4 regions of the Streptomyces sp. NPDC050806 genome follow, and region 3 is predicted to be linked to each of the others. Evidence: riboswitches for the same ligand, from Rfam matches in the RefSeq annotation. Region 3 holds a riboswitch; each other region holds the start of a gene.
What was found. Region 3 has a riboswitch for cobalamin ahead of ACZ6WH_RS30745 (energy-coupling factor ABC transporter permease). Riboswitches for the same ligand answer to the same signal wherever they lie in the genome.
Positions count from the first base shown of each region.

Region 1: it holds a riboswitch for cobalamin, as region 3 does, so the genes downstream of both, ACZ6WH_RS11870 (prenyltransferase/squalene oxidase repeat-containing protein) here and ACZ6WH_RS30745 (energy-coupling factor ABC transporter permease) in region 3, are expected to answer to the same signal.
Region 2: it holds a riboswitch for cobalamin, as region 3 does, so the genes downstream of both, ACZ6WH_RS08485 (FecCD family ABC transporter permease) here and ACZ6WH_RS30745 (energy-coupling factor ABC transporter permease) in region 3, are expected to answer to the same signal.
Region 4: it holds a riboswitch for cobalamin, as region 3 does, so the genes downstream of both, nicT (Nickel transporter NicT) here and ACZ6WH_RS30745 (energy-coupling factor ABC transporter permease) in region 3, are expected to answer to the same signal.

Region 1 covers NZ_JBVJIF010000003.1:579,918-583,296, forward strand. The annotation lists gene ACZ6WH_RS11860 (aldehyde dehydrogenase) at 1-458, opposite strand, end outside; gene ACZ6WH_RS11865 (MBL fold metallo-hydrolase) at 594-1,631, shown strand; cobalamin riboswitch at 1,734-1,873, shown strand; gene ACZ6WH_RS11870 (prenyltransferase/squalene oxidase repeat-containing protein) at 2,051-3,304, shown strand; gene ACZ6WH_RS11875 (SCO2322 family protein) at 3,301-3,379, shown strand, end outside.
Region 2 covers NZ_JBVJIF010000002.1:669,639-673,017, reverse strand. The annotation lists gene ACZ6WH_RS08490 (ABC transporter ATP-binding protein) at 1-500, opposite strand, end outside; gene ACZ6WH_RS08485 (FecCD family ABC transporter permease) at 500-1,591, opposite strand; cobalamin riboswitch at 1,700-1,850, opposite strand; partial or broken gene ACZ6WH_RS08480 (nuclear transport factor 2 family protein) at 1,915-2,333, opposite strand; gene ACZ6WH_RS08475 (putative glycoside hydrolase) at 2,449-3,379, opposite strand, start outside.
Region 3 covers NZ_JBVJIF010000010.1:296,618-299,996, reverse strand. The annotation lists gene ACZ6WH_RS30750 (Nramp family divalent metal transporter) at 1-1,203, shown strand, start outside; cobalamin riboswitch at 1,242-1,424, shown strand; gene ACZ6WH_RS30745 (energy-coupling factor ABC transporter permease) at 1,455-2,159, shown strand; gene ACZ6WH_RS30740 (energy-coupling factor ABC transporter substrate-binding protein) at 2,156-2,524, shown strand; gene cbiQ (cobalt ECF transporter T component CbiQ) at 2,531-3,280, shown strand; gene ACZ6WH_RS30730 (ATP-binding cassette domain-containing protein) at 3,277-3,379, shown strand, end outside.
Region 4 covers NZ_JBVJIF010000006.1:258,414-261,792, forward strand. The annotation lists gene ACZ6WH_RS20450 (PTS sugar transporter subunit IIAB) at 1-8, opposite strand, end outside; gene ACZ6WH_RS20455 (HhH-GPD-type base excision DNA repair protein) at 79-666, shown strand; gene nicT (Nickel transporter NicT) at 699-1,859, opposite strand; cobalamin riboswitch at 1,892-2,167, opposite strand; gene ACZ6WH_RS20465 (DUF2975 domain-containing protein) at 2,296-2,787, shown strand; gene ACZ6WH_RS20470 (helix-turn-helix domain-containing protein) at 2,787-3,008, shown strand; gene ACZ6WH_RS20475 (helix-turn-helix domain-containing protein) at 3,064-3,379, opposite strand, start outside.

The DNA of each region.
Region 1 (3,379 bases), on a different contig from region 3:
ACCACGGCCGCGACCACGCCGACCGGTTCACGGCGGACCAGCAGCGGCCCGAGCACGCCCTGCCGCCGCTCCTCGTGGGTGAAGTCGCGGGCGACCGTGATCGCCGCGTCCCAGACCATCATCGCGGCCAGCGACTGCACCATGATCCCGGAGGTGTACGGAGTGCCGTTCTGCGCGCTGATGAGCCGCGCGAACTCCTCGCTTCGCACGGCGAACGCGTCCTTGATCCGCGTGACGACCGCGATCCGCTCTTCGAGCGGGGCGTTGGCCCACACCCCGGAGTCGAAGGACGCGCGCGCCGCCGTGACGGCACGGTCCACGTCCTCCCGGGAGGCGTGCGGCACCCGGCCGATGACCTGCTCGGTGTGCGGGGAGACGACCTCGATGGTGTCCCGGCCGGCCGGATCGACCAGCTCACCACCTATGTAGAGCTGTCCGTGCTCGATCGGGCCAGTCATCGATTCCGCCTCCTGCGGTCGCCGTTACCTGACGCGTTCCCCGAAGCAATATCTGACGCTGCATCAGAACTGATACCAGTTCCAGTTATGGTGGGCAATGCACGCGACGGCGTGCGGGCCGAGAGGGGCGATGGCATGCCGCACGTGATCGACCACCGGGGCGGGGTGTGGAGCATCGCCGTGCCCATACCGGACAACCCGCTGGGGCACACCCTCGTGCACCTGCTGGAGACGGACCGCGGCCCGGTGCTGATCGACACCGGCTGGGACGACCCGGACTCCTGGGACGCGCTCGCCGCCGGGCTCGCCGCCTGCGGCACCACCGTCACCGACCTGCACGGCGTGCTCGTCACCCACCACCACCCCGACCACCACGGCCTGTCGGCGCGGGTCAGGGAGGCGTCCGGCGCCTGGATCGCGATGCACGCCGCCGACGCCGCGGTAGTCCGGCGCACCCGCGAGGCCGAGCCTGGCAGCTGGCTGGCGTACCTCATCGACAAGCTGGCCGCGGCGGGCGCGCCCGAGGAACACCTCGCGCCCCTGTACGCGGCCCGCTCCAAGGGGCGCACCCGCGCACTCCCCGAGAACCGCCCCGCGCTCCCGGACCGCGAGATCGTCCCCGGCGAGCTGCTGGACCTCGCGGGGCGGCGGCTGCGGGCCGTCTGGACGCCGGGACACACCCCGGGCCACGTCTGTCTGCACCTGGAGGAGGCACACCCGGCGGCGCACCCGGGGAACGGGCGCCTCTTCTCCGGCGACCACCTGCTGCCCGGCATCACCCCGCACGTCGGCCTGTACGAGGACCCGGACGACGCCACCGTCACCGACCCCCTCGGCGACTACCTCGACTCCCTGGAGCGGATCGGGCGGCTCGGCGCGGCCGAGGTGCTGCCCGCGCACCAGCACGCCTTCACGGGCGCGGCGGAGCGGGTGGCGGAGCTGCTCACCCACCACGAGGAGCGGCTCGGCGGCCTGCGGGCACTGCTCGCCACCCCGCGTACCCCCTGGCAGCTCGCCGAGGCCATGGAGTGGAACCGCCCCTGGGAACGGATCCCGTACGCCTCGCGCACCATCGCCCTCTCCGAGGCCGAGGCCCATCTGCGGCGCCTGGTGAAGCGGGGGCTGGCGGAGCCGGTGCCGGGCTCGGACCCGGTGGCGTACGTGGCGGTGTGACCCGCCGGCGGGGGCGGGGTGCGGCACCGGCCGTCCGGACGCGAGGGCGTACGGGCGGCCGTACGCATCCCGTACGTGCCGGGAGCCGGCCGCTACCCGCCGGTTAAAGTGTTGCGACAAGTTCATTCGTGCCCGACCGGGGGAAGCCGGTGGAAAACCGGCGCTGACCCGCAGCCGTGAGCCCTGGTGCGCATCCGCGCGCCGGAGCGAGCCGGAACGCCCGGCGGGGCACACCCAAGGCTCCCGCGTACCGCCGGCCGCCCTTCGGCGGCCGCCCGGCACGCGGCACCGTCGAGGTATACGGAGCTGAGCCCGGTGCCACCGCGCCGCGCGCGAGTCGCGGACGTGGTGCGGCGGAGTGCGGCTGCGTGACCTCCCACCTCGCGCACCCCGCGAACCGACCGAGAGGCACCGACCCCATGGCCATCACGGCCCGCTCCCTCGCCGCCCCGGCGCGCCGCTGCGCCGCGGCCCTGGCCGCCGCCGTGCTGTGCGCGGCCGCTGCCCCCGCCGCGTTCGCCGACACCCCCGCGCCCGGCGCTTCCCCGAAGCTCCCGAAGGGCCTGTACGGCAGCACGGACCCCAAGTACGACGGCGTCTGGCGGCAGTCGCTGGCACTGCTGGCCCAGGACGCCACGGGCGTGCGCCCGGCGGACGAGGCGGTGGACTGGCTCGTGGGGCAGCAGTGCGCCGACGGCGCGTTCACCGCGTACCGCGCCGACCCGAAGCAGGACTGCGACGCGAAGACCCTGCGGGACACCAACCAGACGTCCGCCGCCGTCCAGGCGCTGGCCGCCGTCGGCGGGCACTCCGACGCGGTCCGCAAGGGCGTCTCCTGGCTGAAGTCCGCGCAGAACGACGACGGCGGCTGGGGCTCGGCGGCCGGCGCCGACAGCGACGCCAACTCCACCTCGGTCGTGATCGGCGCGCTGACCGCCACCGGCACGAAGGAGGCGGCGCTGCCGAAGAAGGACGGCAGGTCGCCGTACGACGGGCTGCTCGCCCTCCGGCTCGGCTGCGACGTGCGGAAGGCGGACCGCGGCGCGTTCGCGTTCCAGGCCAAGGACGGGAAGCTCGCGGCCAACGACGACGCGACGGCGGCCGCGGTGACGGGCGCCATGGGCAAGGGCTTCGTCGTCGCGCCGGACGGGCCCGCCGCGAAGAAGACGTCCTGCGAGGAAGCGGCCGAGGACGCGCACGGCGCCGCGAGCGGCGGCGCCGATCACCTCGTCTCCGCCATGGCCGCGCACGGCCACCACCTGATGTCCGCCATGCCCGGCGCCGAGGACCAGCCGGACGTCGGCAACACCGCCGACGCCGTGGTCGCGCTGGCCGCCGCCGGCCGGCCGGACGACGCGAAGCGGCCGCTGGAGTGGCTCCGCGGCCACTCCGCCGCCTGGGCGAAGCAGAGCGGCCCGGCCGCCTACGCACAGCTGATCCTCGCCGCGCACGCCACCGGTGCCGACCCGCGCGAATTTGGGAGCACGGACCTCGTGGCGAAGCTGAACGCGACCGGCCCGAAGCCGGCGGCGCAGCAGAACGCGCAGGGCCAGGAGGCCGAGCAGAAGGACGAGGGCGGCATCTCCGTGTGGTGGGTCGTGCTCGTCGGCCTCGCGGTGGGCGCGGGCATCGGCTTCCTGCTGAGCGGCCGCAGGAAGCAGAACCAGCTGTGAGGCACGCCGCCCGGATCGCACGCGGCGCCGGCGCCCTGGTCCTGGCCGGTACGGCCACGGGCCTGGCCGCCGTCC
Region 2 (3,379 bases), on a different contig from region 3:
GGTTCGTCGAGGACCAGGACCCGCGGCTGCTGGGCGAGGGCGCGGGCGATCAGTACGCGCTGCTTCTCGCCGCCGGAGAGCGAGCGGAAGCCGCGCCCGGCGAGGTGGCCCGCGCCGACCCGGTCGAGTGCGGCACCGCACAGCGCGGCGTCATCGGCTGACCGCCCGCCGAACGGGGAACCCCGGTGGTGCGGGAGCCGGCCCATCGCCACCACCTCGGCCGCGGTGAAGTCGAATTCGGCGGCGGACTCCTGGGGCAGCGCGGCCAGCCGGCGCGCGCCTGCCCGCGCGTCCATCGCGTGCAGGTCGTCGCCGTCCAGCCGGACCGTGCCCGCGGCGGGCCGCAACGCCCGGTACACGCACCGCAGCAGTGTGGACTTGCCGCTGCCGTTCGGCCCGACCACCCCGACGACCTGCCCGGCGTCGGCGCGCACGGTGATGTCCTCGACGATGCGGCTGCCCGCGAGCTCGACCGTCACCCCTTCGACGTCGACGCGCATCAGCGGCCACCCCCGAACGCATAGCCGCCGCGCCGCATCAGCAGCAGGAAGCAGGGCACGCCGAGCACGGCGGTGACCACCCCGACCGGGATCTCGGCGGGCGCCAGCAGCAGCCGGGAGACGATGTCCGCCCAGACCAGCAGCACGGCCCCGGCGAGCGGCGCGAGGACCAGCACCCGCCGGTGGTCGGCGCCGACCAGCATCCGTACGACGTGCGGCACCATCAAGCCGACGAACCCGATGGCGCCGGACACGGCGACGACCGCCGCGGTGACGGCGGCGGTGACCACGAACAGCTCGGTGCGCAGCCGGCCCGCACGCACGCCGAGCGCCGCCGCGGTCTCGTCGCCCATGGCGAGTGCGTTCAGCTGCCCGGCGCGGGCGCCGAGGTACAGCGTCCCGGCGAGCACGGTGACGGCGGCGACCGGCACCGAGCCCCAGGTCGCGCCGCCCAGGCTGCCGAGCAGCCACATCATCGCGGACCTGGCCGCCTCGCCCCGCTCGGCCCGGAAGACCATCAGGGTGGTGAGCGCGGAGAAGCCGTACGACAGGGCGGTACCGGACAGGACGAGCCGCAGCGGCGTCAGCCCGTAGGCGGTACGCGCCGCCGCGTAGACGAGCGCCATCGCCGCGAGTGCGGACAGGAACGCGGACACCGACAGCGCCCACACGCCCAGCGCGGCGAACGCGCCCAGCAGGAGTACGGCGTTGGCGCCGACCGCGGCGCCGGAGGAGACGCCGAGCACGAAGGGGTCGGCGAGCGCGTTGCGCACCATGGCCTGCACGGCCACGCCGACCGACGCGAGCCCCGCGCCGACCACGGCCGCGAGCACGGCCCGGGGCAGCCGGATCTCCCAGACGATGGTGTACCCGCCGGTCTCGTCGGCCCCGATCGTCCCGCCGGTCAGCCCGGCCGTCAGAAAGTGCAGCGTCTCGCCCCACGACACCCCGGCCGAGCCGAGTCCGACGCCGCACACGAGGGAGACGAGCAGCAGGACGCCGAGCACGGCGGCCGAGGCGGGGACCGGCGGGCGCCGGAGCGCGGGCGGTCCGGCCGCGGCGGGTGCCGGGGCGGTGGATGTGGCGGGCACGGGCGGGCGTCCTTCGCCTCGGGCCGCGTCCGTACGCACAAGGGGCGGCGCACCCGGCACCGGCCGGTCGTCCGTGCGTCATCCCTCTCGCAGTCCGCGGCGAGCAGTCGGGAGATGTGCCACCCCGCGGGTCATCGGACTCACGCGAACACCACGTACGGATCCCGCCGACGGGTCCGTGCCACGCGCTCGCGCACACCGTTGCGGGTCAGCGCCGGACTCTCACCGGACTTCCCCCACGGGGCACCCCAGCAGCCTAACAGCGCCCCAAACCCCCAGATCACGGGCTCACCGGACACGGACCACAGCCCCGGTCACTCCCCCTACGGCGCGAAAGCCCGCGCCACCGCCATGCTGTCCTCGTACACGTGGTGCCGGGTGATGAGCCCGTTCTCGACGGTGAGGTGAAGGGCGAAGCGGGGTAGGGGCGGTGCGTCGCGCGGGCGGTCCGGCGGATCTCGCCGGTCACGACGGCGTCCGGGCCGTCGACGAGGATGCGCTCGATCTCCGTGCCGACGGCCTCGGGTACGTGGTGCTCGGCGAGTTCCCGGTAGTGCGCGGCGGCGTCGGCGCGGGTGGTGCGGTGGCGGATCCAGGGGGTGGCGGCGCGGCCGTGCTCGTCCTCGGGCCAGTCCAGCTTCCAGTCGGCGTTGTCCGCGTACAGCTCGGCGATGCGCTCGGGGTCCCCCTCGCCGATGCGGCGCAGCAGTTCCGTCACGACGTCGCGGGTGGTCCCGGTCATGGTGTCTCCCCCTCCGGTCGCCGTCCGCGCGGGCACGCGGGCGGGCCGCCCATCCTGGCAGGGTGGGCGGCCCGCTGCGATCTTTTATGGCGTCGGGCGGCGGGGCCGCCGGGGGTTACTTCATCGGCTTCAGTGCGCCGCCGTGGTAGCGCACCGCCGGGTTCCAGAGGAGGAAGGAGTGGATGCCGTCGTCCTCGGCGGCGCGGATCTGGGCGGCCACTTCGGCGTCGCCGTAGGAGACGCCGAGGGAGAAGTCCTGGAGCCAGGGGACGATCTGGGCGTCGGTGTGGCGGGTCTTCTTCACGAAGTCGGCGAGGGACTTCTTGGTGATGGGGTACGGGTGGGAGTTCGGGTCGGAGACGCCGTACTCCCCCTCGGCCCAGTGCGAGGGGTAGACCATCGGCGCGATGTAGTCGCACTGCTTGGCGAACTTGCCGATGTCCTGGGCGATCTCCTTCGGGCGGGTGACCGCGACGCCGAAGACCGAGACGCCGAGGAAGGCGCCGTGTTCGCGGGCGACCGCGCGGGTCCGCGCGACCAGGCCGGCGATGGAGTCCTCCGGCGAGGTCTTGCCGAGGCCGGGGAAGGACATGCTGCTGAGCTTGCCGTCGGGGCGGCGGATGTAGTCGTAGAGGATGTCGTCGAAGCCGAGCTTCGCGGCCTCGGCGGCGAGGTCGAGGTGGTACTGGCGGACGTCCTTGTTCGCGAAGTTGGTGAAGGAGAGGGAACCGTACTTGGAGCCGGCGCCGTACGGGCCGCCGTCGGGGGTGCGGACCACCCGGTCGCGGTGGCCGTCCTTCCAGGAGGCCGAGGCCAGGACCGGGTCGCGGAAGGCGACGATGCGGCCGACGACCGCGCCGCCCGCCGCGTGGATCTCCTTGATGGCCTTCTTCGCGTCGTAGTAGCCCTTGGCCGCGCCTATCTTCTTGGCGAGCGGCACCTTCGAGTCGTAGCTGATCTCGCCCAGTTCATCCTTGATGTCGAGCTGGACGGCGTTGATCCGGTGCTCCTTCAGCAGCTTCAGCACGGGCTTCCGCAGCTGGTCG
Region 3 (3,379 bases):
ATCGTGTCGACCGGCGTCAAGGTCTGGGTGCAGATGGAGCTGGCCCGCTGGACCATCCTCAACGGCCGTACGGCGCTGGAGGGTTACCGCGAGGTCGGGCCCCGCATCGGCCGGCTGGGGTGGATCAACTGGCTCTGGATCGGTATGGACTTCGCCAAGATGTTCCAACGCGGGGGCATCATCGGCGGCACCGCCGCGGCGTGTTCCGTGCTCTGGCCGGTGATCGGCGGGCCGCTGAGCGCCGGTTCGCTCGCGCTCTGGGCCGTGACCGTCACCCTGGCCGCCGTCCTCCTGCTCCAGACGGGCAAGTACAGCCTGGTGGAACGCGCCTGCGTGGCCTCCGTCATCGTCTTCACACTGATCACCGTCAGTCTCGCGGTGGGCCTGCCCGGGACCGGGTTCGGCTACGGCGCCGGCGAACTCGGCAGCGGTTTCGGCTTCGACATCCCGGCGGGCACGGTCGGCATCGCCCTCGCCGTCTTCGGCATCACCGGCGTCGGCGCCGACGAGATGACGACGTACACGTACTGGTGCCTGGAGAAGGGCTACGCGCGCTGGGCAGGCCCCGACGACGGCAGCGAGGAGCGGGCCCGGCGGGCCGCGGGCTGGATCAAGGTGATGCGGCTGGACGCGCTGGCCGGGCTGGCGGTGTGCGTGGTGTGCACCCTGTCCTTCTACGTGATCGGCGCGGCCGTGCTGCACCCGCAGGGTCTGGTGCCCGAGGGCAACGCGATGATCACCACGCTCTCGCGGATCTACACCGACACCATGGGCCCCTGGGCCGAGTATCTGTTCCTCGTGGGCGCCGTCGCGGTGCTCTTCTCCACCCTCATCGGCTCCACCGCCTCCGTGCCCCGGCTGTGGACCAACACCCTCGGGATGCTCGGCGTCATCGACTGGAGCGACGTACGCAGCCGCACCCGCACCATCCGCGTCCTCACCTGGACCCTGCCGCTGATATGGACCTGCTTCTTCCTGTGGGTGCAGTCCCCGGTCCTGATGGTCCAGATCGGCGGCATCGGCGGCGGGATCTTCCTGCTCGCCGTGGTGGTCGCGGTCTGGCGGCTCCGCCACACCGGCGTACCACGGCGTTTCCGTACAAGTCCGTGGATGACCGTCGCGCTGGTCGTCAGCAGCGTCGCCATCCTGTGCGTCGGCGTCTACGGAGTCCTGGAGACGGTGGGCGTGGTCACGGCCGGGTGAGCGGCACGGCCGTGCTTGCCAGCACCGACGGCCTGGCACTACTGTCGCCACGCCTTGGTAACGGGAAATCCGGTGTGATGCCGGTGCGGCCCTCGCCACTGTGATCGGGAAGTCCGGCTCCGGCCCTCGCGGGCAGCCACTGGGTCCTTGTGACCCGGGAAGGCGGAGCACGGGCGGTGGTACCCGTCAGCCAGGAGACCGGCCTCGGCACGTCAACCATCCACGAGGTGCTGGAGAGGGTCTGCTGAGCCATGCACATTGCCGAGGGTTTTCTGCCACCGGCGCACGCGGTCGCCTGGGGCGTCGCGTCGGCGCCGTTCGTCGTCCACGGAGTCCGGTCACTCACCCGTGAGGTCAGGGAGCACCCCGAGAGCACCCTGCTCCTCGGCGCTTCGGGCGCCTTCACGTTCGTCCTGTCCGCGCTGAAACTGCCTTCGGTGACCGGAAGTTGTTCGCATCCCACCGGTACCGGCCTCGGCGCCATCCTGTTCCGCCCGCCGATCATGGCGGTGCTCGGCACCATCACGCTGCTCTTCCAGGCGCTGCTGCTGGCGCACGGCGGCCTGACCACGCTCGGCGCCAACGCCTTCTCGATGGCGATCGTCGGGCCGTGGGCGGGGTACGGCGTCTACCGGCTGCTGCGCCGGTACGGCGTGCCGCTGATGGTCACCGTGTTCTTCGGCGCGTTCGTCGCCGACCTCTCCACCTACTGCGTCACCAGCGTGCAGCTGGCGCTGGCCTTCCCCGACCCGGGCAGCGGCTTCCTGGGCGCGCTGGGCAAGTTCGGCTCCATCTTCGCCGTCACGCAGATCCCGCTCGCCATCAGCGAGGGGCTCCTGACCGTCCTGGTGATGCGGCTCCTGGTGCAGTCCAGCAAGGGCGAACTGACCCGGCTGGGCGTGCTCCTGAGCGGCGAGCGGAAGCAGTCCGACGCGACCGCGGAGGCGGCCCGGTGAAGCGCCACACGAAGATCAACGCACTGCTGCTGCTCGCGGTGGTCGCACTCGCCGTCCTGCCGCTGGCCCTCGGCCTCGGCGACCACAAGAAGGAACCGTTCACCGGCTCCGACGCCGAGGCGGAGACCGCGATCACCAAGATCGAGCCGGACTACGAGCCGTGGTTCTCGCCGCTCTACGAACCGCCGTCCGGGGAGATCGAGTCGGCGCTGTTCGCCCTCCAGGCCGCCCTCGGCGCCGGCGTGCTCGCGTACTACTTCGGGCTGCGCCGCGGCCGCCGGCAGGGCGAGGAGCGGGCGCGGGCACGTCAGGACGACGGGCCCGCGCCGGACGGTGCCGGGACATCGGCCGCCGAAGGGGCCTGAGCCCCCGTGCTGCCGATCGACGCGGCGGCGCACAGCAGTCGCTGGCGCCGCCGCCACCCCGTGGACAAGGCCGTGCTCGGACTGGGGCTCACCGTCCTGGCGATCTCCCTGCCGCCCTGGCCGGGCGCCGCGCTCGTCCTGCTGACCGCGCTCGCGGTACTGCTCGGCCCGGCGGGCGTGCCCGGACGCCGGCTGTGGCGCGCGTACCGGGTGCCGCTGGGCTTCTGCGTCACCGGCGCGCTGCCCCTGCTCGTACAGGTCGGCGGCGCGGACGGCTTCGTGTCGCCGGCCGAGGGCGGTGCGGTCCGGGCCGCCGAGCTGCTGCTGCGTACCTCGGCCGCCTCCCTCGGCGTGCTGCTGTTCGCCTTCACCACCCCGATGTCCGACCTGCTGCCGCGGCTGGTGCGGGCCGGGGTGCCGGCGCCCGTCGTGGACGTCGCGCTGGTCACGTACCGCATGAGCTTCCTGCTGCTCGACTCCGTGCGGCGGATCCGCGAGGCGCAGGCCGCGCGGCTGGGGCACACCACGCGGGCGGCCGCCTGGCGTTCGCTCGGCGGGCTCGCCGCCACCGCCTTCGTGCGGGCCTTCGACCGGGCGGCGCGGCTCCAGACCGGGCTCGCCGGACGCGGGTACGACGGCACGCTGCGCGTCCTGGTGCCCGAGGCACGGATCTCCGCGCGCTTCACGGCGGCGAGCGCGGCGCTGCTGGTCGCGCTGGCCGTCCTCACCCTCGTTCTGGAAAGGCCGCTGTCATGAGCGACTCCCCCGCCCTGCTCACGCTGCGGGGCGCCTCCTTCGCGTACGAGGACGGGCCCGCCGTCCTGCGCGACCTCGACTTCGATGTGCCCGAGGGGC
Region 4 (3,379 bases), on a different contig from region 3:
GTCGGCATGCAGGGGATCGTCGCACGAAAACGCTTGCCCGGACATGCGCCGTCCGGCGCCGGAAGGGATCATCGACTCATGAACGTGAGGATGCGGGTCGCACAGCAGGAGGAAGCCGACGAACTGCTCGGCCGCAGTCCGCTCGCCGCGCTGGTGGGCATGCTGCTGGACCAGCAGGTGCCGATGGAGTGGGCGTTCACCGGCCCGTACACCATCGCCCGGCGGATGAGCGGCGACGACCTGGACGCGCACGCCATCGCGGCCCAGGACCCGGAGGCGTTCGAGGAGCTGCTGGCCCGCAAGCCGGCCGTGCACCGCTACCCGCGGTCCATGGCCAAGCGGGTGCAGCAGCTGTGCCAGTACCTCGTCGAGCACTACGACGGCGACGCCGAAGCCGTCTGGCGGGACGCGGGCACCGGCGCCGAGCTGCTGAAACGCCTCAACGACCTGCCCGGCTTCGGCAAGCAGAAGGCGCAGATCTTCCTGGCCCTCCTCGGCAAGCAGTTCGGCGTGCGCCCCGAGGGCTGGCGCGAGGCGGCGGGCGCGTACGGCGAGGAGGACTCCCGCCGGTCGGTGGCCGACATCACCGGCCCGGAATCCCTCGCCGAGGTCCGCGCCTACAAGCAGGAGATGAAGCGAGCGGCGAAGAAGGCGGCGGCCAAGTAGGGCCCGGGCCCGGTGCTGTCCGGGGGGCGGCTTCAGCCCTCCTGGGCGGCCGCCGCCCGGGCCGTCCAGCGCTGCTCGACCCCGGACAGCCGCCAGTAGGCGATCGCCGCGGCCCAGACCACGACGAAGAGGCCGGCGATGAGGTAGCCGACGTTGTCCAGGTTCAGCCCGGAGACCCAGTCGGTGACCGCGTCCTTGAGCCCGAGCTTGTCGTGCAACACGCTCACCAGCTCGATCGTGCCGATGAAGAACGCCACCACGATCGACAGCCCGGTGATGGTGAGGTTGTAGTAGACCTTGCGCACCGGGTTGGCGAACGCCCACTGGTACGCGAAGTTCATGAACGTGCCGTCGAGCGTGTCGAACAGGCTCATGCCGGCCGCGAACAGCAGCGGCAGACACAGGATCGCGTACCACGGCAGGCCCGCCGCGGCCCCGCTGCCGGCCATCACCATCAGCGTGACCTCGGTGGCGGTGTCGAAGCCGAGGCCGAAGAGGAAGCCGAGCGGGTACATCTGGCCCGGGCGGGAGATCGACTTGGTGAAGCGGCCCAGGAGGCGGTTCATGAAGCCGCGCGAGTCCAGCTGCTTCTCCAGCTCGTTCTCGTCGTACGTCCCGGCCCGCATGGACCGGAAGACCCGCCAGATGCCGGCCAGCGCGACGAGGTTGAGGGCCGCGATGAGGTACAGGAACCCGCCGGAGACCGTGGTGCCGACCGTGCCGAGCAACTGGTGCGTACGCGAGCCGTCGTCCAGCAGCGTGCCCGCGATGGCCGCGCCGCCGGCCACCAGGGCGGCCATCACGACGACCACGCTGGAGTGGCCCAGCGCGAACCAGAAGCCCACCGACACCGGCCGCTTCCCGTCGGCCATGAGCTTGCGGGTGGTGTTGTCGATCGCGGCGATGTGGTCGGCGTCGAAGGCGTGCCGCATGCCGAGGGTGTACGCCGTGACGCCGAGGCCCACGCCGTAGACCTGGGTGCCGATCGTGTAGTGGTTCGGCACCACCAGCAGCAGGAGCACGCCGAAGGCGACGACGTGCAGCGCGGCGATGACGGCCAGCAGGCCGGCCGTACGGACGGTGTCCCGCCGCTGCCAGCGGAACTGCTGCGCCCCGGCGGTCGTCGGGGTAGCGGTCGTGGGGGGATCGGTCGTGGGGGGATCGGTCGTGGGGGGATCAGTGGGCACGGTCATCCGGCCGTCACGCTCCAGCACCTCGTGGAATCGGTTCGTGAGATGCCGTGGCCGGTCTCCTGGCTTACGGGGAACCTCCCGGTCCGCCCGGGGGCGGCAGGAGGACGCCTCCGGCCCGGCCTTCCCGCCCGCACTCCGCGGACAGTGGCCCCCGCACGCCCGGATCCGTCCGGCGCACGGGAAGGGTCGGAAACTTCCCGATCACAGTGGCGAGGGCCGCTCCGGAATCGGACCCGAAGGTCTGCAGTTCTTGCAGGTCCAACGGGTCTGCACCGGTCTTCCCGAACACCACGGCCGGGTCACTCTATCCCGCCCCTTCCCGACCCTCGCTGCCCCCTCTGCTTCCCCTTCCCGACCTCGTCGCATCTCCCCGACCCTTGCCTCACCTATCGAATTTCGATAGATTTGCATCGCTAGTCGATGGAGGGACGGGGTCATGGGAAAACTGACAGTGGGCGCACTGCGCGTCGTACTCGGGGTGGTGCTCGCCGGCACCGTCTTCGTACAGGCATCGATGGCGTGGACGCTGGTCAGCGGGAGCGACCCGGAGGACGGGACGCTCCCGCTGACCCCGCTGCGCGTGATCACGATCCTGGGCATGGTGTCGGTCCAGGTCGCCGTGGTCTGCGTATGGCGGCTGGTGACGATGGTGCGACGCGGAACCGTCTTCTCCCACACCGCCTTCCGGTACGTGGACGGCGTGATCGCCGCGATCGTGGCGGCTGCCCTCATGTGGTTCGCGGTCACGGCCCTCAACGCACCGGGCCAGCGAGCCGACCCGGGCGTCACCGTCATCATGGGCGGGATCGGCGTGGCCATTCTGGGCGTCGCACTCCTCGTGCTCGTGCTGCGGACACTGCTCGCCCAGGCCGTCACGCGCGACGCCGAGGCGTCGCTGATGCGGGCCGAGCTGGACGAGGTGATCTGATGCCGATCACCGTCGACATCGACGTGATGCTGGCCAGGCGGAAGATGTCCGTGGGTGAACTCGCGGACCGCGTGGGCATCACGCCCGCCAACCTGGCGGTACTCAAGAACGGCCGCGCCAAGGCGGTGCGCTTCACGACGCTCGCCGCCCTCTGCGAGGTGCTCGAATGCCAGCCGGGCGACCTGCTGCGCTGGGAAGACGGGGATGCGGCGGAGGGATGAGAACGCGCCGGGCGGGAAACGCCCGGCGTTCCCCCTCCGCTCAGCCCATCCCCAGTCAGCCCCCCGCGTCCTGTCGTTCGGCGGTGTCCTGGCTCAGCGGTGAACGGTCCGCCGGGCCCTCCGCCGCCCAGCTGCCCAGCAGTCGCAGCGACTCCGCCGACGCCGAGCCGGGCTCCGCGTTGTAGACGATCAGCTGCTGGTCCGGGTCGGCGGGCAGCCGCAGCGTCTCGTACGACAGGGTCAGCGGCCCGACCACCGGGTGGTGCAGCCGCTTCACCCCGAAGCCCTTGTCCTGCACGTCGTGCGTGGCCCAGAGCTGCCGGAACTCCTCGCTCTTGACCGACAGCCGCCCGATCAGCGAGGCGAGCTCG